One region of the Staphylococcus coagulans genome, then DNA from elsewhere that is predicted to be linked to it. Evidence: a T-box and tRNA genes for the amino acid it is inferred to sense, from the RefSeq annotation. Region 1 holds a T-box; the other holds one or more tRNA genes.
The links. A T-box is a leader RNA that pairs with one kind of tRNA and senses whether it is charged. The one in region 1 lies ahead of serS (serine--tRNA ligase), so its partner is inferred to be a tRNA-Ser.
Positions count from the first base shown of each region.

Region 1 (12,684 bases):
AAGATGCATTGCAATTACCAGTCAAAGTATTGAAAAACGTGATTGCACAAACTAATTTTGCAGTGTCCACCTCAGAAACACGTCCAGTCCTTACAGGTGTAAACTGGCTTATACAAGAAAATGAATTAATATGCACGGCGACTGATTCACACCGCTTGGCTGTAAGAAAGTTGAAACTTGAAGACGAAGAAATTGGTGATAAAAATGTCATTATTCCAGGTAAAGCTTTAGCAGAATTAAATAAAATTATGACAGAGAGCGAAGAGCATATTGATATTTTCTTTGCATCAAATCAAGTATTGTTTCGTGTCGGTAACGTAAACTTTATTTCACGCTTACTAGAGGGACACTATCCTGATACATCGCGCTTGTTCCCAGAAAACTACGAAATCAAATTAGCATTAGATAATTCTGATTTTTATCATGCCATTGACCGTGCTTCTCTATTAGCAAGAGAAGGTGGCAACAATGTCATTAAATTAAGTGCAGGCGATGAGCAAGTGGAACTTTCATCTACATCACCTGAAATTGGGACAGTGAAGGAAGAAGTTACTGCAAACGAGGTTGAAGGTGGTAACTTAAAAATCTCTTTTAACTCAAAATACATGATGGATGCTTTAAAAGCGATCGATAATGACGAAGTTGAAGTCGAATTTTTCGGTACGATGAAACCTTTTATTTTAAAACCAAAAGATGATGACACCGTTACACAATTAATTTTACCGATACGTACTTACTAAATAATTTAAAAAGCCTATGATACAAAACGCAGTTGGACTTAACCAACTGCGTTTTTTGTGTGACTTAACAGCTCAGTTTCCATACGTAAAGTTAGTAAAAAATAAAGTCATTTGAATCGTTCGCGCGTGTAATATTCAAAGCAGCCTGATTTTAGTATAATTAAAAGATAATGTGATGGAGGATTGGAATATGAAAAGTAAATGGCCTTTAATTTTAACAATTATAGTGGTACTCGCAATTGTAATAGCAATCATTATTAGAATGAGTACACATGATTCAGCCCCTAATACAGCGCGTCAAAATGAAAAAGAAATGGTGACAGACACCCAATCACAACCACATCAAGGCGCAAAAGAGAATAAAATTGTAATTGTGGAATATGGTGATTTTAAATGCCCTTATTGTGGTGCATTTGAACGTAACATTAAGCCACAACTGCAAAAAGAATATATTGATACGCAAAAAGTACAATTTCGCTACGTTAACGTCTTAATACATGGAGAAGAGTCTGAATTAAGTGCAAAAGCTGCATTAGCAGTAAATCAGTATGCACCGAACCAATATTGGGCGTTTCACAAACTTTTATATCAAGGTCAACCGTCGAATAAAGATGACGTGACTACAAAACATTGGTTAACAGATAATTTTATTCAACAACAACTAAAAAAATTAGACTTGTCACCTAAACAATTAGAAAAGATTACTTCGGCATATCGAGACAAAAATGGAGAAATCGCTAAAAAAGCGCAAAACGATAATCACTTAGCTAAAAAGTATAAAGTGCCACAAGTGCCATCGTTGTATATCAACGGTGAACCAATAGAAGATACTAAGGATTTTGACACGATTAAATCTAAAGTTGATCAAGTGATTAAGGATCAAAAGTCCTAACGCATGATTGGTCATTCATCATTTGTTCCACATGAAACTTTTACTCGAAAATTGCCTTCTGTACATGAAATTTTTGCGATAAAACGGTATAATATATAGGTGAGCAAATATGAATGGAGTGATTAAATTGGCTGAGGAAGTAATTGTTGATGGTGAACTCACTTTAGGACAATTTTTAAACTATGAAGGCATCATTGAATCAGGAGGACAAGCGAAGTGGTTTTTAAGTGAATATGATGTTTTCTTGAATGGCGAGCATGAATCGCGTCGTGGCAAAAAGTTACATGACGGGGACCGTATAGAAATTCCTGAAGTAGGTTCATATATCATCAAATTCGGTGAGCAATGAAACTTAAAACACTCCAATTAGAAAACTATCGAAATTACGAAGAGATATTGCTTCAATGTCATCCTGAAGTCAATATTTTAATTGGTGAAAATGCACAAGGAAAAACCAATCTGTTGGAATCTATTTACACCTTAGCCTTGGCGAAGAGTCATCGTACAACGAATGATAGGGAATTAATTCGTTTTAATACTGAGTATGCTAAAATAGAGGGTGAGCTCAGTTTTCGCCACGGTACGATGCCGCTCACAATGTTTATCACGAAAAAAGGTAAAAAGGTAAAAGTCAATCATTTAGAGCAAAGTCGTTTGACGCAGTATATAGGCCATTTGAATGTGGTCCTTTTTGCGCCTGAAGACTTAAATATTGTCAAAGGTGCACCACAAGTGAGAAGACGTTTTATCGATATGGAACTTGGGCAAATTTCAAACTTATATTTAAATGATTTATCGCAATATCAACGTATTTTGAAACAACGCAATCACTATTTAAAACAGTTGCAAATGAAACAGACGAAAGATACGACGATGTTAGAAGTACTGAATCAGCAATTTGCTGAATATGCAGTGAAAGTAACACAACGGCGAGCACAATTTATTGCAGAGCTAGAAACTTTAGCAGAGCCCATTCATTCAGGTATTACGAATGGTCGCGAAGCTTTGACATTAAAATATTTACCTAGTATCAAAATGGAAGACACCTCGCAAACAGAGGCAGTCTTAATTCAAAAAGTATTTGAAGACCTTCAAAGTCAACTGAATCGTGAAATCGAGCGCGGTGTGAGTTTACATGGACCACACCGTGATGATTTAGCTTTTCAAGTGAATGGCATGGACGCACAAATTTATGGCTCTCAAGGTCAACAACGGACAACGGCGCTTTCGATTAAGTTAGCAGAAATTGAATTAATGAATCAAGAAGTGGGGGAATACCCCATTTTATTACTTGATGACGTTTTAAGTGAACTAGATGATGCACGTCAAACGCATCTTTTAAGTACAATTCAGCATAAAGTTCAAACATTTGTGACAACCACTTCGGTAGATGGTATTGATCATGAAATTATGAAAAACGCGAAGATATATCAAATTGCACAAGGAAATATTAAGCAGTAGGAAGAAAGTGAAGGTGGGAAGCATTGGCTGATGTGAACAACTCGGAAAATTATGGTGCGAGTCAGATTCAAGTTTTAGAAGGACTTGAAGCGGTACGTAAGCGACCAGGTATGTATATTGGTTCTACTTCAGAACGTGGTCTACATCATCTTGTTTGGGAAATTGTCGATAACAGTATTGATGAAGCACTTGCAGGATATGCGGATGATATTGAAGTGATCATCGAAAAAGACAATTGGATTAAAGTTACAGATAATGGACGCGGTATTCCTGTCGATATTCAAGAAAAAATGGGACGTCCTGCTGTAGAAGTTATTTTAACTGTATTACACGCTGGTGGGAAATTTGGCGGCGGTGGCTATAAAGTTTCAGGTGGTTTACACGGTGTAGGTTCATCTGTTGTAAATGCATTAAGTGAGACGTTAGAAGTTTACGTTCATAGAAATGGACGTATTCACCATCAAGCCTACCACATGGGTGTACCTGCATTTGATTTGAAACAAATTGGTGATACAGATCAAACAGGAACGGTTATTCGTTTTAAGGCAGATGAAACGATATTCCAAGAAACGACAGTGTATAACTATGAAACTTTGCAAAAACGTATTCGTGAATTAGCCTTTTTAAATAAAGGTATCCGTATTACGCTCAGAGACGAGCGTGACGAAGAAGAAATTCGTGAGGATAGTTACCACTATGAAGGTGGAATAAAGTCGTATGTCGAGCTTATAAACGAGAATAAAGAGCCATTACATGAAGAACCTATTTATGTTCATGAGACACGCGATGACATTGAAGTCGAAATCGCTATTCAATATAACAGTGGTTTTGCGACAAATTTACTGACTTACGCAAATAATATCCACACATATGAAGGTGGGACGCATGAAGATGGCTTTAAACGTGCGTTAACGAGAGTGTTAAATAATTATGGATCTCAAAATAAGTTAATCAAAGATGAGAAAGAACGCTTGTCAGGTGAAGATACGCGAGAAGGTTTAACTGCTATCGTTTCCATCAAGCATGGAGACCCTCAGTTTGAAGGACAAACAAAAACAAAATTAGGCAACTCTGAGGTTCGTCAAATTGTTGATCGCGTATTCTCAGAGCTTTTTGAACGTTTCTTATACGAGCATCCACAAATTGGACGAATTATCATCGAAAAAGGGATTATGGCTTCTCGTGCACGTATCGCTGCGAAAAAAGCGCGTGAAGTCACACGTCGTAAGTCTGCGCTTGATATTTCAAGCTTGCCAGGTAAGTTAGCAGACTGCTCAAGTAAAGATCCATCTGAAAGTGAGATTTTCTTAGTAGAGGGTGACTCTGCCGGGGGGTCTACAAAATCAGGTCGAGACTCACGTACGCAAGCAATATTACCTTTAAGAGGGAAAATTTTAAACGTTGAAAAAGCACGTTTAGATAAGATTTTGAATAACAACGAAATTCGTCAAATGGTCACTGCATTTGGAACAGGTATCGGCGGAGAGTTCGATATTTCAAAAGCCCGTTACCATAAGATTGTCATTATGACTGATGCGGATGTCGACGGTGCACATATTCGGACGCTTTTATTGACGTTCTTTTATCGTTTTATGCGCCCACTTATTGAAGCTGGTTATGTTTATATCGCACAACCACCATTGTACAAGTTAACACAGGGGAAACAAAAATATTATGTCTTTAATGACCGTGAATTGGATAAATTAAAAGAAAGACTTAATCCAACGCCAAAATGGTCAATTGCACGTTATAAAGGTTTAGGGGAAATGAATGCAGACCAACTATGGGAAACAACAATGAATCCTGAAAACCGTGCAATGCTTCAAGTGACTTTAGATGATGCAATCGAAGCGGATCAGACATTTGAAATGTTGATGGGCGATGTCGTCGAAAATCGTCGTCAGTTCATTGAAGATAATGCCGTATATGCCAACCTAGATTTCTAGAATGAGAATTGGAAAATGAGAAGGAGGATATCTTGATGGCTGAAACACCTGAATCAAGAATTAATGAACGTAATATCAGCAAAGAGATGCGAGAATCGTTTTTGGATTATGCCATGAGTGTTATTGTGTCTCGTGCTTTGCCAGATGTCAGAGATGGTTTAAAACCTGTACATCGTCGTATTTTATACGGCCTCAATGAGCAAGGTATGACGCCAGACAAACCGTATAAAAAATCTGCCCGTATCGTAGGGGATGTAATGGGTAAATATCATCCACATGGGGACTCTTCTATTTATGAAGCAATGGTCCGTATGGCACAGGATTTCAGCTATCGTTATCCACTTGTAGATGGACAAGGTAACTTTGGTTCTATGGATGGTGACGGCGCAGCAGCAATGCGTTACACTGAAGCGCGTATGACAAAACTTGCCTTAGAACTGTTACGTGATATTAATAAAGATACGATTGATTTTATTGATAACTATGACGGAAATGAACGCGAACCAAGTGTGTTACCGTCACGTTTCCCAAATTTACTGGTTAACGGGGCTTCAGGGATTGCGGTAGGTATGGCAACGAATATCCCACCACACAATATGCGCGAAGTCATTGATGGTGTCCTAAGTTTAAGTCATAATCCAGACATTACCATTAATGAATTAATGGAAAATATTCAAGGCCCAGACTTCCCAACGGCAGGCTTAATTCTAGGCAAAAGTGGTATTCGACGTGCGTATGAAACAGGCCGTGGCTCTATTATTATGAGAGCTAAAGCTGAAATTGAATCACGTGGTGGAGGCCGTGAACGTATCGTTGTGACGGAAATTCCATTCCAAGTCAATAAAGCACGTATGATTGAAAAAATTGCTGAATTAGTACGCGATAAAAAAATTGAAGGCATTACAGATTTACGTGATGAAACGAGTTTACGTACAGGGGTTCGTATCGTTATTGATATTCGTAAAGATGCGAATGCAAGTGTGATATTGAACAACTTGTATAAACAAACGCCCCTTCAAACTTCATTTGGTGTCAATATGATTGCGCTCGTTAACGGTAGACCGAAATTAATTAATTTGAAACAAGCGTTGTATCACTATTTAGAGCACCAAAAAGAAGTAGTTCGTCGTCGCACAGCTTATAACTTACGTAAAGCAAAAGACCGTGCGCATATACTAGAAGGTTTAAGAATTGCACTAGATCATATCGATGAGATTATTACAATTATTCGAGAATCTGAAACAGATAAGGTGGCAATGGAAAGCTTGCAATCACGTTTTGAACTTTCTGAACGTCAAGCCCAAGCAATTCTTGATATGCGTTTAAGACGTCTGACAGGCTTAGAACGAGATAAAATTGAAAACGAATATAACGAACTTCTTGCTTATATTGAAGAATTAGAAGCAATCTTAGCAGATGAAGAAAAGTTATTAGCACTTGTTCGTGAAGAGCTTACCGAAATTAAAGAAAAATATGGTGATGACAGACGTACTGAAATTCAACTTGGCGGTATAGATCAACTTGAAGATGAAGATCTTATTCCAGAAGAACAAATCGTTATTACATTGAGTCACAATAACTATATCAAACGTTTACCGGCATCAACATATCGCTCACAAAATCGTGGTGGTCGTGGTGTACAAGGTATGAATACGTTAGAAGATGATTTTGTGAGTCAGTTGGTTACAACGAGTACGCACGACCATATCTTGTTCTTTACGAATAAAGGTCGGGTCTACAAACTCAAAGGTTATGAAGTGCCAGAACTCTCACGTCAGTCTAAAGGTATTCCTATTGTGAATGCGATAGAACTTGAAAGTGACGAAAATATCAGCACAATGATAGCTGTTAAAGATTTAGAGTCTGAAGAAGACTTCCTTGTATTTGTAACAAAAAAAGGTTTGATTAAACGTTCTGCATTGAGTAACTTTAACCGTATCAACCGTAATGGTAAGATTGCGATTAAATTTAGAGATGATGATGAGTTAGTAGCTGTACGTTTAACTGATGGCGAAAAACATATTCTTATTGGTACAGCTGATGCTTCTCTTATCCGCTTTAAAGAAACAGATGTACGTTCCATGAGTCGTATCGCAGCGGGCGTCAAAGGGATTAAGCTTCGCGATGGTGACGAGGTTATTGGCTTAGGCGTTACGAATGAGGAAAGTCATGATGAGATTTTAGTAGTCACTGAAAAAGGTTACGGTAAACGTACCTCTATTGAAGAGTACCGTTTGTCTAACCGTGGTGGTATGGGTGTTAAAACGGCCAAATTGACAGAGCGAAACGGTCAACTCGTATGTATTGCAACGGTTGAAGGTGATGAAGATTTAATGGTTGTTACAAACCAAGGTGTGATTATTCGTATGGAAGTGAGCGATATTTCAGTGAATGGACGTATGGCTCAAGGTGTACGTTTAATTCGCCTAGATGATGAACAGTTTGTATCTACAGTGGCTAAAGTGAAAAAAGAACCAGAAAATCTTGAAGCGGAAAATGATGAACTAGAATCAGAGACAGAGACTGTTATTGAAGACGATGTACCTGGTGCTACAATTCATACAGAAGCGCCTGAAGTGAGCGACAACGACACAGAAGAACGAGAAACGTTAAGACAAGATTTTATGGATCGTGTTAATGAAGATATTGAAAATGAAGATGAATAAAATGAGATAAATTAAGAAGCGACGATGATTCTATTGGGAATCACCGCCGCTTCTTTTTTAATTGAACAGAGTCATGAAAACAGCATCAAAGGATTTCGACCGCTTCATGCATTAACGAAGAATGATATTTTAATCTTCCAATTGTTTCATTGCATAAGGAATTTCGTCAATCATTCTTGAAGGGGGTACAACATACATCTCCTGAGAAAGTTTTTCTCCTATATAACTATGTGTGTATGTGGCACTGGTAATTGCATCAACAAGATTGTCAAATTGACCTACAAAGCTTGTTATCATTCCAGCAAGGGTATCCCCCATTCCGCCTGTCGCCATCGCAGGGTTGCCAATTTGTAATTGATATTCTTCGTCTTTAAAGAAAATTTCTGTTCCATGTTTCTTTAGGACAACTGTGCCCCCAAGACGATCGACGGCTTCTCGATTTCGTTCATAAGTTTGTTCTTCTATTGGAATGCCACTCAAACGCTCCCACTCTTTCTGATGTGGTGTGTAGATGACATTGCAAGCTGGAATTTCAGGTTTTAATTTACTTACAATTGATATCGCATCGCCATCCACAATGAGCGTATGGTGGGGTTGAATATTTTGTAAAAGGAATGTCATCGCATTATTGCCTTTAAAATCAAGACCCAAACCTGGACCAATTAAAATACAATCTGAAACTTCAATCATCTTTGTCAGTTTTTTCGTATCATTAATATCTATGACCATCGCCTCTGGACAGCGCGAATGAAGTGCAACATGATTTGTTGGATGAGTTGCGACTGTAATTAATCCACCACCACTGTAAACACACGCACGTGCTGCAATCATAATCGCACCACCAAGATTGGCATTGCCACCAATTAAGAGTATACGACCGTAGTCTCCTTTATGCGTGTCACGCTTACGTTTAGGTATGCTGACAGCTGACAATGTTTTCACGTTTGTGACCCTCCTATCTGGAAATTCCATTATTACAACAAGATATATTATACCTGGTTTGTCCTTTCGTCAATACCAATTCAAAGCTTCTAGAATGCGGTCATGCTTACCGGCAATAGGAAAGGCTGATGTCATGCGGTTAGCCTTTAGATATTTTTATCATTTTGAGCTCAAAATGCTGAATAGAATTAATATATCGCTTTCACTCAAATGAATTTCGTCTTCGGTTCGACCTTGTACTAAAAGAGAATAATTAAGTCTCTTCTTATTTGTTTAACACGTTAAAAGATTAATTTAATACCATGTTACGAATATTATGAAAACTATTGTTTAAGCGATTTAAGAATCCTATACTGATTATTAAGTGTGATGGGGATGGGACAGCATCAAAAGTGAGTAGACGAGCAAAAAGATGTCCGATGCGCATCAAAGGCTAATATATGATAGGGGTGGATAATGATGACTTTACGTCTAAATGGGGATCAACTCACAATTGAAGTGATTCGCCAATTTCTAGCTACTGGGGATCAAATTGAAATTAGTGAAGAGGCACGTGAGCGTGTCAAAAGAAGCCGTGCGATTGTGGAGCGCATTATTGAAAATAAGGAAACAGTGTACGGGATTACGACAGGCTTTGGGTTATTCAGTGACGTATTAATTGATCAACAAAAATATAATGAATTACAAGTCAATCTGATTCGTTCACATGCTTGTGGGATCGGTCAACCTTTTGCGCAACGTGTCGCTTTAGTGATGATGGTCTTACGTCTTAATACTTTATTGAAAGGTCATTCTGGTGTCACAACTGACCTAGTTGATCAGCTTGTCTTTTTTATTAATAATCGAATCATTCCAGTGATTCCGCAACAAGGTTCTTTAGGCGCATCGGGTGATTTAGCGCCATTGTCTCATCTCGCTTTAGCTTTAATCGGAGAAGGCAAAGTCGAATACCAAGGTGAGGTTTTAGACAGCTCGGATGTCTTAAAACGTCTTGACCGCAATCCTTTGGCACTTCAAGCTAAAGAAGGCTTAGCATTGATAAATGGAACACAAGCTATGACTGCACAAGGTGTGATTACATTCATTGAGACAGAGAGTCTTGCTTATCAAGCAGAATGGGTAGCTGCTTTAACACATCAAGCTTTGAATGGTATTACAGATGCTTATCATGAAGCGGTACATAGAGTGCGTAATTTCGAAGAGCAAGTCGCGGTAGCAGGACGGATGTTAGACTGGTTGGAAGGCTCCCAATTGACTACACGCCAAGGGGAAATTCGTGTCCAAGATCCTTATACATTACGTTGTATTCCTCAAATTCATGGGGCCAGCTTTCAAGTCTTCAATTACGTACGTGAAAAATTAGAATTTGAAATGAATGCAGCGAATGATAATCCGCTCATCTTTGATGAAAATGATGAAACCCGCGTGATTTCTGGGGGTAACTTTCACGGTCAACCTGTCGCATTTGCACTCGACTTTTTAAAAATTGGAACAAGCGAACTCGGTAATGTATCTGAAAGACGTCTTGAACGATTAGTTAATCCACAATTGAACGGTGGGCTCCCCCCTTTCTTAAGTCCTGAGCCAGGTCTACAAAGTGGCGCAATGATTATGCAGTATGCTGCAGCCAGCCTAGTATCAGAGAATAAAACATTAGCCCATCCAGCGAGTGTCGATTCTATCCCATCTTCGGCTAACCAAGAAGACCATGTATCCATGGGAACGATCGCCTCACGCCATGGTTATCAAATATTAGAAAATGTACGTCGTGTTATCGCAATTGAAGCAATTATTGCGCTTCAAGCCGTAGAATTTAAAAATGTGTCTCAATTATCACCTAAAACACATGAAAAGTTTACGGCTTTACGAAAAATTGTCCCTTCAATCAAGGAAGATCGTCAATTCCATCGAGATATTGAAAATGTAGCAAATTATTTACAAAATGTGGCATATCAGAATTAAGCTTGCTATTCAAAATTTTCTTTGATATATTAAATGTAAATTAATAGAGTACATTGTTTGTGGAATAAGTAATATAGGAATGGAATAAGAGAGTTTGTGGTTGGTGAAAACAAATGTACAGCACTATATGAAATCTATCCACGTATGTAAACAATTCGGGTCAAACCGTTAACTTTTGTAAGAGTGCAGACCATATGATGGTGTCTGTTAAATAGGGTGGCAACGCGTCAAAACCACGTCCCTTGTGTTGGGGATGTGGTTTTTTTATTTTCGTGATGTTTCCTCATCTTAAATTTTAAAAAACTTGTGAAAGGAAGTTGGCATATGTTAGACATTAAATTATTTAGAAGTGAGAAGGAAAAAGTGAAAGAGAAAATTGCTTTAAGAGGTATGGATCCTGCTGTTGTGGAAGAGGTTTTGACATTAGATCAGCAACGTCGTGACTTGATTCAACAAACAGAAGATTTAAAAGCAGAGCGTAATAAAGCATCACAACAAATCGCAGAAAAAAAACGAAGCAAAGAAAATGCAGATGATGCGATTAAAGCACAACGTGAAGTAGGGGAGAAAATTAAAGCGATTGATGCACAACTTAAAGAAGTTGACGATACTTTAAAAGACAAACTTTCTCGCATTCCTAACCTAATTCATGATGATGTCCCTGAAGGTAAAGATGACAGTGAAAATGTTGAGTTGAAAAAATGGGGCACACCACGTGAATTTAACTTTGAAGCGAAACCCCATTGGGATCTTGTAGAAACTTTAAAAATGGCTGACTTTGACCGTGCAGCACGCGTATCAGGCGCACGCTTTGTCTATTTAACAAATGATGGCGCAAAATTAGAACGTGCTTTAATGAACTTTATGATTACGATGCATACGACACAACATGGTTATTCAGAAATGATGGTACCTCAACTTGTAAATGCTAAAGCGATGTATGGTACAGGACAATTACCAAAATTTGAAGAAGATTTATTTAAAGTAGAAAAAGAAGGTCTTTATACGATTCCAACAGCAGAAGTGCCATTGACAAATTATTATAGAGATGAAATTATCCAGCCGGGTGTCTTACCTGAAAAATTCACAGGCCAATCTGCATGTTTTAGAAGTGAAGCGGGTTCTGCCGGACGTGACACTCGTGGACTCATTCGTTTGCATCAGTTCAATAAAGTAGAGATGGTTAGAATTGAAAAGCCAGAAGACTCATGGAATGCTTTGGAAGAAATGACGACTAATGCTGAAGCGATTCTTGAAGCGCTTCAATTACCTTATCGTCGTGTCATTTTATGTACAGGAGATATTGGTTTTGGTGCTAGTAAAACATATGATTTAGAGGTTTGGCTACCAAGTTACAACGACTACAAAGAAATTAGCTCTTGTTCAAACTGTACAGACTTCCAAGCGCGTCGTGCTAATATCCGTTTTAAACGTGATAAAGATGCAAAACCTGAATATGTTCATACATTGAACGGTTCTGGTCTAGCAGTAGGTCGTACATTTGCGGCTATTGTTGAAAACTACCAAAATGAAGACGGTACGATTACTGTACCAGAAGCGTTAGTGCCATTCATGGGCGGTCAAACTGTGATTGAGCCAAAGTAAATATAACATGATTGAATACGCATCTTTAGGGTAAATATTCTAGAGATGCGTATTTTTTAAGGAGGTATTTTAATGGCACATTTTAAAGTTGATCCAGCACATAGTCACGTGGGATTTGCAATTCAACATATGATGGTTAATACATTGAAAGGTCAATTTCATGACTATCAATTTGAGATTGAAGGCGATTTAGACGAGCCGACATCTTTACAAGCAAAAGGAACAATTCAAGTGAACTCTATCGATACGTATGTAAGAGATCGAGATGACCATTTGCAAAGCGAAGACTTTTTTGATGCAAAACAATACCCAGAAATTAAGTTTACAACAAAAACGATTGAGCCAGCGGGAGATCACTACAAAGCACAAGTTGAAGTGACGTTTAAAGGCCATACTCAAAATGAGGAATTTGAGCTTTATGTCAATGGTTCAGGTAAAAACCCTCTAAGTGGCGATACAAATGCTGGGTT
Region 1 covers NZ_CP092966.1:30,842-43,525, forward strand. Annotated here, with positions in the region: gene dnaN (DNA polymerase III subunit beta) at 1-740, shown strand, start outside; gene KM149_RS00170 (DsbA family protein) at 931-1,632, shown strand; gene yaaA (S4 domain-containing protein YaaA) at 1,742-1,981, shown strand; gene recF (DNA replication/repair protein RecF) at 1,978-3,093, shown strand; gene gyrB (DNA topoisomerase (ATP-hydrolyzing) subunit B) at 3,117-5,039, shown strand; gene gyrA (DNA gyrase subunit A) at 5,075-7,705, shown strand; gene KM149_RS00195 (NAD(P)H-hydrate dehydratase) at 7,835-8,677, opposite strand; gene hutH (histidine ammonia-lyase) at 9,107-10,609, shown strand; T-box leader at 10,656-10,855, shown strand; gene serS (serine--tRNA ligase) at 10,934-12,214, shown strand; gene KM149_RS00210 (YceI family protein) at 12,287-12,684, shown strand, end outside.

Region 2 (12,684 bases), 130 kb from region 1:
TCCAAAAACGAGCATCAGTATGAGTAAAATTAAACTTAATATCACAATTGCGTTCATTGATGCTTGCCTCCTAACCATTTCAACCATACTTGCATGAGTAGGATTGTTAATGGAATTGTTAAGACGATACCTATACCGCCTGTAATGGCACGTGAAACTTCTAAAGACCAGTTCATAGAAATACTATAGGTGAGGGTATTCCCATTTTTTAAATAAAGTAAGAGCATTGGGAGGCTACCTGCGAGATAAGAAAATAATAAAATATTTGTCATTGTTCCCATGATATCCTGTCCGATATTACGGCCGGCCAAAACCCAACGCTCAGTTGAAATATGAGGCGCCCGTTGTAGCACTTCATACATACCACTAGATATTGTAATAGCCACGTCCATAACTGCGCCTAAAGTCCCTACCATAACAGAGGTTAAAAAGACTGTTTTAGGTTGAATTGTCAAAAAGCTCATGGTTTCATATTTAATCCCTTGGCTATTTGTGAGTGAAATAACAGACCATGCGATAAATATACAAATAAAGGTGCCTAACAATGTACTAAGAATGGTGACAACGGTACGCATAGACCAACCGATGACGAGCCAAAGCGTTAAGGTGGTTGCTATAACTATAGCTCCGGACATCAATAGAAACAAATTGAGATTCGTATTTGCGTGATACAGGCTAATGGCTAGTAAAATCGCAACAGAATTAATCAATAATGAAATAATCGATTGCAAGCCAATGCGGTGCCCCACAATGATTAGTGCAATGAGAAAGAAGCTTACAATTGTGACAATTACAGTATCGCGTTTCTTTTCGATAATAAAGTTATCTTTACCTGCTTTATCTATATGGAGTAGTACTTTATCGCCCACTTGGTAAGCCTGTGCTTCGGTTTGAGAAGCGTTATATAGGTGATCGACGTGTACAATTTGATCCTTTTTAGATGTATTTAAAACTTTAATTTTCAGGACATCATGATATTTAGTGTCTCGATTATGTTGATCATCAACAGATTTTTCGCTGTGATGTTGGTCGACATGAACGACTTCTCCAATCGGTATCCGATAAAAAGAGGTGTTCACTCGAGTGAAGAGAATTGCCAATAACGCGAGAATAATACAAATCGCGATAAAGTAATTCCATAAATGACGTTTTTGTTTCATAATAAGTCTCCTTAGTGATAAATCGAACGTTGTTGTGTATGGGTCATTATAATTTTAATGACCTCATTTAATAATGGTTTTTGTAAATCTCGTCGATATACAAGGTGAAATGTTTTTTTGATATCTGTATGTGACAATGAAATTTTTTTCCACTGTTGATTTTGACTATATAAGTTGATGAAAGCAGGTGCAAGTACAAAGCCTTTTTGATTTTGTAAAATAAATCGTGCAAATTGCGGATTATTAATGATATGTACGGGTGTCTCAGCATGTGTTGTTAAATATAATTTTAGGTCAGTAGGCAAAGGCTCGTGTATGTACAAAGATTGTTTGAGTATATAGCTGAGCGGTGGATTAGGAACGTTCATGATAGGAGCGTTTGTACCCCCATAAAGCACGTATGTTTCTTCAAAAAGGGGAAGGCTTTCTAGTGTATTATCATGAAAGGTTGCTGTTGTCAGGGCTAAGTCGATATCTTGTGATTGCAAGGAGGGTAAAGTTGTTTCTTCATCTAATAAGGTAGGTACAAGTGATAAAGCCAGTTCTGTTTCGATGGTTTGTAACACTTGTGGTAAAATTTGGCCAATTGAACCATTGACATAGCCAATTGTAAAAACGCTTTGCTTTTGTTGAACTTGTGTTTGAAATTGAGATAATGTGTGATCCACTTGCTCAAGTATCGATTGCGCATGTTTTAATAATTGTTTCCCCTCAGTCGTTAAGAAAATGTTGCGGCCACTACGATAAAAAAGCGAAGTTCCTAACTCGACTTCTAGGTTGTGCATATGTCGGCTAATTGCTGATTGTGCAACATTGAGTTCGAGTGCCGCTTCTGAAATATGTTCACGCTTAGCCACTTCTACAAAGTATTTCAACTGTTTAAGCTCCATAAATATTCCCCCTTCATTTTTATATTATCTCAAAATGAGATAGATTTCATCTCAAGTATATATTGATGTGATGAATAGGATTCCGCTATAGTTAGAATACTATTAAAGAGAGGTGTCAGAAATGTCTAATAATTCTAACTATACAAAAATTGGACTCTATGACAGTCGCGAAGAGCACGATGCATGTGGTATTGGGTTTTATGCCAACATGAATAATGAACGTTCACATGCTATTGTTGAAAAATCTTTAGAAATGTTACGCCGCTTAGATCATCGTGGAGGAATTAGCGCAGATGGTATTACTGGGGATGGCGCGGGCATTATGACTGAGATTCCATATCAATATTTTAACCAAGTGACATCATTTTCACTTCCTAAAGAGGGCGCCTATGCTGTTGGAATGATGTTTTCACGAGACTTGATTTCTGACACTCCACACGCGTCAGCACTTGCATCCATATTTGAAAGCGAAGGGTTGCAAGTGTTGGGCTATCGTGAAGTGCCTGTTGATATAACATGCTTGGCTACACGCGTAGCGGATACGATGCCAGCCATTCAGCAAATCTTTGTCTCAAACCAGAAGGCTCAAAATTTCGAGCGTGCCTTATATCTTTCTCGCAAACAGATTGAAAAATATAGTCATGAACAGGGATTGGGCCTTTATTTTACAAGCTTATCCCGTCGAACAATCGTTTATAAAGGATGGTTACGTTCAGATCAAATTAAACGTCTTTATATCGATTTACAACAACAAGACTATGTATCCAAGTTTGGTTCAGTACATTCCCGTTTCAGTACGAATACTTTTCCAAGTTGGGAACGCGCCCATCCGAATCGCTTGCTTATGCATAATGGTGAAATCAATACAATTAGAGGAAATGTGAATTGGATGCGTGCACGTCAACGTCGTTTAATCGAGACTATTTTTGGCGAAGAACATGAGAAAGTGGAAGAGATACTTGATGAAACAGGAAGCGACTCGGCAATTGTTGATAATGCGCTTGAATTTTTAAGTTTAGCGATGCCACCTGAGCAAGCAGCCATGCTACTCATTCCGGAACCTTGGCTATATAACAAAAGCAATGATCCGAAAGTTCGGGCCTTTTATGAATTTTATAGCTATTTAATGGAACCTTGGGATGGTCCAACTATGATTTCGTTTTGCGATGGCGACAAGCTAGGGGCACTTACAGATAGAAATGGTTTGCGTCCGGGTCGCTATACGATTACAAAGCAGAACGAAATTGTATTTTCTTCGGAAGTCGGTGTCGTTGATGTAGATGAAGCAGACGTAGCATTTAAAGGACAGTTGAACCCAGGAAAATTACTTTTAGTCGATTTTAATCAACATAAAGTGATTGAAAACTATGAACTGAAAACAACAATCGCACAACAATATCCGTACCAAGAATGGCTTGAAACACACCAACTTAACCTTAATTTGGAAACAATTCCTTATCAAGACGATAAATTATCAACAGACGAAGCTTTCGCGATGCAAAAGCGATATGGCTATACAAAAGAAGAACTAGATAAATATTTAACGGAATTAGTGTCAGGTGGTAAAGATCCTATCGGCGCGATGGGTTACGATGCCCCTTTAGCCGTGTTAAATCATCGGCCCGAGTCACTCTTCAATTACTTCAAACAGTTATTTGCGCAAGTGACAAATCCGCCGATAGATGCTTATAGAGAAAAAATTGTTACAAGTGAGCTCAGTTATTTAGGTGGAGAAGGAAACTTGTTGAATCCTAGTCCAGAGGCGTTACAACGCGTTCAGTTAAAGCATCCTGTGTTAACACATGCGCAATTGGATGAAGTTGCTAAAACACTAAAAACATCCTATCTTTCTACCGGATATACAGAGGGTCTAGAGACGGCATTAGAAGCGTTAGGGGATCATGTGGTTCAAGAAGTAAGACGCGGGGCGACAGTAATTGTATTAGATGACAGTGATGTTCGTCAAAGTGATACTTTTGCAATGCCTGCCTTATTGGCTTTAAGTGCTATACATCAACGCCTCATTCGTGAAAACTTACGAATGCAGACCAGCTTAGTGGTGAGTTCTGGGGAAACGCGTGAGGTACATCACCTCGCTTGTTTAGTTGGATATGGTGCGAATGCAGTAGTGCCTTATTTAGCACAACATACGGTTGCTGATTTAACGACCCAAGGACGTCTTGAGGGCACTGTTGCTGAAAATGTAGCACGTTATAATGCGGTACTGTCTGAAGGTCTGATTAAAGTGATGGCTAAAATGGGAATCTCAACGGTACAAAGTTACCAAGGGGCACAAATATTCGAGGCAGTAGGGTTATCTGAGAGACTGGTTGATCGATATTTTACGGGGACAACTTCGAAATTATCAGGTATTTCAATTGAAACTTTAGATGCAGAAAATAAAGCGCGTCAAACGGTGGAAGGTCAAACGCTTGACCCAGGAAGCACTTTCCAATGGCGCCAACAAGGACAACATCATACATTTAATCCGACAACAATACGATTGTTACAACATGCTTGTCGCGAGAATGACTATGCACAATTTAAAGCTTTTTCTAAAGTGGCGAATGAACAAACAAGTAGTCACATTCGTGATTTATTCACATTTAAAGCGCAACAATCAATTGATATTGAACAGGTGGAAGCGGTCGACGAAATTGTTAAACGCTTTAAAACAGGTGCAATGAGTTATGGTTCTATCTCTCAAGAAGCCCACCAAACGCTTGCAGAAGCCATGAATCAATTGGGCGGAAAAAGTAATAGTGGTGAAGGAGGAGAAGCACGCTCACGTTACGAAGAGAGAGAAGATGGCCGCGATTACAAAAGTGCGATTAAACAGGTTGCCTCAGGCCGTTTTGGGGTGACGAGCCATTATTTACAACATGCGAAAGAGATTCAAATTAAAGTTGCGCAAGGTGCTAAACCAGGGGAAGGGGGCCAGCTACCAGGCAGTAAAGTTTATCCGTGGATTGCAGAAGTTCGAGGTTCGACACCGGGAATCGGTTTGATATCACCACCCCCTCATCATGATATCTATTCTATAGAAGATCTTGCACAGTTAATTCATGATTTGAAAAATGTTAATCGTGATGCGGATATTACAGTTAAATTGGTTTCTAAATCTGGGGTCGGAACAATTGCGGCCGGTGTGGCAAAAGCATTTGCTGATAAAATTGTCATCAGTGGTTTTGATGGCGGAACAGGTGCTTCGCCGAAAACGAGTATTCAACACGCGGGATTGCCGTGGGAGCTAGGTCTTGCTGAAACACATCAAACCCTCATGTTGAATGATTTACGATCACGTGTCCGTTTAGAAACAGATGGAAAGTTATTAACAGGACGAGATGTCGCCTATGCTTGTATGCTTGGTGCTGAAGAGTTTGGATTTGCGACAGCGCCATTGGTCGTCCTAGGATGCATCATGATGCGTGTATGTCACAAAGATACTTGCCCAGTAGGTATTGCGACACAAAATGGTGATTTACGTAAGCTTTATACTGGTAAAGCGCAATATGTGGTTAATTATATGCGGTTTGTGGCCGAAGAATTAAGAGAAATCATGGCTGAATTAGGTGTTCGAACAGTGGATGAACTGGTTGGACGTACAGACTTACTCAAACGTTCTTCTGTCGCTTATCATCATCCTAAAGCAAGAGAGATGAAATTAGAAACTTTACTTCATCAAAATGAAGGTACACGTACAAAAGTGATTGAACAACAGCATGGATTAGAACATGGTTTTGACTTGAACCAGTTGTTGCCAGCCGCAAAACCATATATTGAAGCAGGAACACACTTTGTCGGACAATTTGAAATTGTAAATGAACAACGTAATGTGGGCGTGATCACAGGTAGTGAAATTACGCGGAATTACGGTTTGAAAGGTTTGCCAGAGGATGCCATTGTTGCAAAAACGACAGGACATGGTGGTCAAAGTTTAGGGGCATGGATGCCGAAAGGTTTGACACTTCAACATACTGGAGATGCAAATGACTATGTAGGTAAAGGGCTATCAGGTGGTAAGATTGTCATCGATGCACCGAATGTTGCACGTGAAAATGAAATTATTGTAGGTAACGTTTGTTTTTACGGTGCGACGCAAGGAGAAGCTTATATTAATGGTCGCGCGGGCGAACGTTTTTGCATTCGTAATAGTGGTGTCCACGTTGTCGTCGAAGGTGTAGGAGACCATGGTCTTGAATATATGACAGGAGGCCGTGTGGTCATTTTAGGTGATGTGGGTAAAAACTTTGGTCAAGGTATGAGTGGTGGCGTGAGTTACATTTTCCCATCAGATGTTGCTACTTTCAAAGCACAAAATCAATTGGATTCACTTGATTTTGATGAAGTTGTGGATGAGGAAGAGAAAGAAATGCTAAAAGCGATGATTCAACGTCACTTGAAATATACAGACAGTCAAAAAGCGGCTGCCATTTTATCTGATTTTGATGCGAAATTAAAAGCATGTGTAAAAGTAATTCCTAAAGATTATAAGAAAATGGTGCAAAAAATTCACTATCATCAGCAACGGACGACTTCACAGGATGAAGCGCTATTAGCTGCTTTCAATGATAATGGATCTATAGAAGAAACTACGCAAGAAGAACGTATTCCAGTGTACTAAAGGAGGCTAACTATGGGTGAATTTAAAGGTTTTATGAAATATCACAAACAAAAGCTCGCGGAAGTTCCTTTAACAACACGTATTGAAAACTATGAAGCATATCAATCACGTTTTACAAAAGGAGAGGCACAACAGCAAGGGGCGCGTTGCATGGATTGTGGTACGCCATTCTGTCAGGTCGGTGAACTCGTAGGACGTGAAACTGTTGGTTGTCCACTCGGGAACTATGTACCTGAGTGGAATGATCTCACATACCGCGGTGACTTTAAAAATGCTTATGCGCGTTTATCAGAAACAAATAATTTTCCTGACTTTACAGGGTACGTTTGCCCTGCACCTTGTGAAGCATCATGTGTAATGAAGATTAATCGCGAATCTGTCGCTATTAAAGGTATTGAAAGAACAATCATTGATGAAGCGTTTGAGCAAGGATGGGTCAAAGCACGTCAACCAGAACAACGACGAGATGAAAAAATTGCGATCATCGGAAGCGGCCCGGCTGGGTTAGCTGCCGCTGAAGAGCTCAACGCATTAGGATATACCGTAGTCGTTTATGAAAAAAATGCGAGACCCGGCGGCTTGCTGACTTATGGTATCCCTAATATGAAACTAGATAAAAAGGTCGTATTTCGACGCGTTCGTTTGTTAGAAGAAGCGGGTATCACATTTAAATGTAATGTGGAAGTTGGAAAAGACATTACTAAAAGTGAATTGGATCAACAATATGATGCCATTGTTGTTTGTACAGGTGCTGAAAAAGCACGTGACTTACCACTAGAAGGACGTATGGAACAAGGTATTCACTTCGCAATGGACTATTTAACTGAACAAACACAACTTTTATTAGGCGAGTTGGATACACAAACGATTACAGCAAAAGGGAAAAAGGTAGTCGTCATCGGTGATGGAGACACAGGTGCCGACTGTGTCGCAACTGCATTACGAGATGGCTGTGAATCTATTGTTCAATTTAACCGTAAAGCTCGAAAACCAGAACGTTTTGAAATGAATTACAGTTGGCCATTAGAGCAACCTGTATTGAAAAAAGATTATGCGCACCAAGAGTATGAAGCAAAATATGGTCAAGAACCCCGTGCATATGGTATTCAAACGATGCGCTTTGATTTGGATGGAAACGGAAATGTGCGCGGTATATACGCGCAAGTCCAACAAGATAGAGCTGACGGTACAATCGTAGGTGATGATCGAGAAATTTTTATCCCTGCGAATCTTGTGTTACTTGCGATTGGTTTTGAAGGTGTAGAACCTCGGCTTGCACATGCCTTAAATTTGAAAGTAGAACGACAAAAAATAGTGGCTGATACTAAGGATTATCAGACAAATCAAGCGAAATACTTTGCAGCTGGTGATGCACGAAGAGGTCAAAGTTTAGTCGTTTGGGCAATCAAAGAAGGGCGTGAAGTGGCTGCTTCAGTCCATCAATATATTAATGATATTAATGAAAAAAGTTTTGTATCATTTTTGTAAAATTCTTGTTGACAATGTGAACGAGCTATAATAATATATTTATGTGCTCGTTACACGGAGGAATACCCAAGTCTGGCTGAAGGGATCGGTCTTGAAAACCGACAGGGGCTTAACGGCTCGCGGGGGTTCGAATCCCTCTTCCTCCGCCATTATAAGTAAAATCCAAGACTAATAGATATAAAAGCCAAACACTCAATGCGGTTGAATGTTTGGCTTTTTTGTATTTAAAAATGAGGCGTATCATTGGTGCGCTTATGAGTAGAGATTTTCCATTATCTTTTGGATGACGCGCGGTTGCGCTTTGATTGCGTTATAAAGATATACAACTTGTATAGCATGGGCTTTTAAAACTGCTGGAGCAAATACGATTTTAAATATATGTAAAAAGTTTTTAAATCATCAACTGATGAGTGAGCAGAGACAACGTGTCACGTGAAACATATTTTTAAGCCTGTTGTTTTTTAGAAGGCAAACACCCATGTAACAATGCATCAATATATATGAATCAATTTTGATACATGAATCTAGATACTCTGCTTGCATTTTTATTAAAAGGTATAGTATTATTAAATATGCCGTGCTAAGCGGGGAGGTAGCGGTTCCCTATTCTCGAAATCCGCTTTATGCGAGGTCGAATTCCTTTGTCGCGGATATGTATTTGTGAAGTCTGCCCAGAGCACGAGGTGTTTGAAGATTTCGGTCCTATGCAATATGAACCCATGAACCATGTCAGGTCCTGACGGAAGCAGCATTAAGTGGATTCTCATATGTGCCGTAGGGTAGCCGAGATTTAGCTGTCGACTCTGGTAACGTTTGTGATGCGTATTCTACACAAAGGTGCACGGCATTATTATTTTTAAAATTGTATTTTCGATTAATAGATGTGTGAGTAACTTTTGAAGAGTTGCTCTTTTTTTATATATGAATAATGTAAGGAGGTTAACGGATGTCCGTATTTATTAGTACACCAACAGAAACTGACTATGAACCCTCTTATGAAATGATTGCTGAAGCTTTTAAGGATGTACCGCATTCAACGCATCGTGAGCATGAATGGGTGAAACGTTTACGTATGTCACCCAACTATCATTTTGAGTTGGAAGTTATCGCCAAAACAGAAGATGGCACATTGATTGGACATGCGATGTGTACAGAGGTCAAAATTCAAAACGAAGACAAGACCTATACTGCGCTTGCACTCGCACCGCTCGCAGTTGTAAAGGCATATCGTAATAAAGGATTGGGGAAAGCCCTCGTTCAAGCTTTGGAAGAACGTGCACTTTCTGAAGAATATACAACGATTCTCGTTTTAGGCGATGGGACTTACTATGAAAAATTAGGCTATGAAGTTGCTGGAAATTATGATATCTATTTGCCGCCTCAAATGGGTGAAACTGAGCTACATGTGAAATTTTTGTGGGATGCTTTAGCAGATTTACCCAATGGAACAGTGATCTATCCATCAGAATTTTTGAAGTAACTTTGCGCCATACAAACGAGATTGAACATGATATAATGAAGTCATTGTTAGTTCGGAGGTGCCAAAGTGGATTATCAAGCATTATACCGTATGTTTCGTCCGCAAAGTTTTGATGATGTAGTCGGGCAAGAACATGTGACCAAAACCTTAAAAAATGCAATTGCAAAAGGGAAACAATCCCACGCTTATATCTTTAGTGGTCCGCGTGGTACAGGAAAAACGAGTATTGCAAAAATTTTTGCTAAAGCCATCAATTGTGAAGTGAGAGAAGATGGAGAACCCTGTAATGAATGTGCGACATGCAAAGGCATCACACAAGGTTCTAATTCAGATGTCATCGAAATTGATGCCGCGAGTAATAATGGCGTAGATGAAATCCGTAATATTCGAGACAAAGTCAAATATGCACCGAGTGAATCAAAATATAAAGTGTACATTATTGACGAGGTCCATATGCTGACAACAGGCGCGTTCAATGCACTGTTGAAAACATTGGAAGAGCCTCCTGCACATGCAATCTTTATTTTGGCTACAACAGAACCGCATAAAATTCCACCTACAATTATTTCGAGGGCGCAACGTTTTGATTTTAAAGCCATTCATTCAGATCGAATTGTAGACCGTTTGAGATACGTTGCCGAACAACAGGCGCTCGATTACGATGGGGAAGCTCTTGAGTTTATCGCTAAAGTATCAGAAGGCGGTATGAGAGATGCTTTAAGTATTATGGATCAAGCGATTGCTTTCGGTGATGAGCGATTAACTTTGAAGGATGCTTTGGATGTTACAGGGAGTCTAGATGAGTCCGATCTAAATGCACTCTTTCAAGATGTTGTACAAGGTCATGTTCATGATGCGTTTGAACGTTATCATCAATTTGTTAGTGAAGGTAAAGAGGTTAATCGTTTAATCAATGACATGATTTATTTTGTAAGAGACACGATTATGGCTAAAACAACAAATCAGTCGATGACGTTAGATGCCTTGGCTGGATTTGACTTAGAAGTTTTATATAAAATGATTGATGTCATTAATGATACATTAGTGTCAATTCGATTTAGCGTGAATCAAAATGTACATTTAGAAGTATTGTTAGTTAAACTTTCCGAAATGATTAAAGAGGCTGGAGCAACAGGAGAAGTCGTTGTTAACCATGCGCCAACAGAGCAGCAAGATGCGATGATAAGACGGATGGAAGCACTAGAATCTGAATTACAAACGTTAAAATCTCAAAATATTGGTATGCCGACATCACAACCTAAGCCACAGCCCACAAAGCGTCGTAATTCAAGTTCGACCTATTCGGTGGAACAAATTGCTAAAGTTCTAGATAAAGCAAACAAAGAAGACATTGCTTTAATTAAAGAGCGTTGGGCTGATGTTATTCAATATGCGAAAGATCGTAATCAGAAATCACTCGTCAGTTTGTTACAAAATTCGGAACCTGTAGCAGCTAGCGAAGATAAAGTTTTAGTAAAGTTCGATGAAGAAATACACTGTGAAATTTTGAAAAAAGACGAAGAAAAGAAACAAAGTATTGAAAATGTCGTAAAAGATATTATAAACAAGCCTGTATCTGTGGTAGGTGTACCTGCTGATAAATGGATGCAAGTGCGGAGTGATTACATTACTAATCGTAAACGAAGTCATTCGAATGGCCAACAGGAGTCTGCAAAGCCGGAAAAACAAGCAAGTGTTGTTGAAGCGGCCAAGAACTTGTTCGGAGAAGACACAGTCCATGTTATAGATGAATAAACATGACAAGGCTTTGAAAGGTATGTATAATTGTAAACGAATCTAAGAAGAACTCACTCTTGGACGCGTATCATTACGTGAATATGTATATACTGTAAAACGATAGAGTATTGATTATTCTGTTGTTTTAATAAAATGAATATAGATGGACCATCTCGTCTTTGATAAGATTATTTAATTGATGATGGTTTTAATAATAAGGAGGATACATTTATGCGCGGTGGCGGAAATATGCAACAAATGATGAAACAAATGCAAAAAATGCAAAAGAAAATGGCTGAAGAGCAAGAAAAATTAAAAGAAGAGCAAGTTGAAGGAACAGCTGGTGGCGGCATGGTTAAAGTTGTCGTATCTGGTCATAAAGAAGTCGTTGATGTTGTTATCAATGAAGAAGTCGTAGATCCAGAAGATGTAGAAATGTTACAAGACTTAGTATTAGCTGCAACAAATGAAGCAATGAACAAAGCGGATGAATTAACAGCTGAGCGTTTAGGAAAACATACTAAAGGTCTTAACATCCCAGGAATGATGTAATATGCATTATCCTCAACCGATATCGAAACTCATCGATAGTTTCATGAAATTGCCAGGCATTGGTCCCAAGACGGCTCAACGTCTGGCTTTTCACGTGCTTGACATGAAAGAAGATGATGTTGTTCAATTCGCAAAAGCTTTAGTGGATGTCAAACGAGAACTTACCTATTGTAGTGTTTGTGGCCATATTACCGAACAAGATCCTTGTTATATTTGTGAAGATAAACAACGCGATCGTTCAACAATATGCGTAGTCGAAGATGATAAAGATGTGATTGCAATGGAGAAAATGAAAGAATATAAAGGTTTGTATCATGTATTGCATGGCACAATTTCTCCTATGGATGGTATTGGTCCTGAAGATATCAATATACCAAGCCTTATTGATCGTCTCAAAGATGAACAAGTTCAAGAGTTGATTCTTGCAATGAACCCTAATCTTGAAGGTGAATCAACAGCGATGTATATTTCTAGACTGGTTAAGCCACTAGGCATTCGTGTCACACGATTAGCGCAGGGGCTATCTGTCGGTGGCGATTTGGAATATGCAGATGAAGTGACGCTATCTAGAGCTATCTCTGGGCGTACAGAAATGTAGTAAGAAACAAATGATCATATAATGAATGAAGATAACAGGGGGGAGAGAGCAACCTAGTTGTATCGTCTCGTATCAAGAGAATGATATGTACATTAGAAAAGATGGCATTGAAGTACAGGTTTCATCCAATGATTTGCTAATGCTTTTCTTTTGTA
Region 2 covers NZ_CP092966.1:2,383,094-2,395,777, reverse strand. Annotated here, with positions in the region: gene KM149_RS11535 (YibE/F family protein) at 1-57, opposite strand, end outside; gene KM149_RS11530 (YibE/F family protein) at 54-1,160, opposite strand; gene gltC (glutamate biosynthesis transcriptional regulator GltC) at 1,172-2,050, opposite strand; gene gltB (glutamate synthase large subunit) at 2,172-6,674, shown strand; gene KM149_RS11515 (glutamate synthase subunit beta) at 6,687-8,162, shown strand; tRNA gene KM149_RS11510 (tRNA-Ser) at 8,219-8,311, shown strand; RNA gene ffs (signal recognition particle sRNA large type) at 8,738-9,007, shown strand; gene KM149_RS11500 (GNAT family N-acetyltransferase) at 9,109-9,642, shown strand; gene dnaX (DNA polymerase III subunit gamma/tau) at 9,709-11,397, shown strand; gene KM149_RS11490 (YbaB/EbfC family nucleoid-associated protein) at 11,611-11,931, shown strand; gene recR (recombination mediator RecR) at 11,933-12,529, shown strand.
Region 2: it has a tRNA-Ser gene. The T-box ahead of serS (serine--tRNA ligase) is inferred to sense a tRNA for this amino acid. The anticodon was not compared.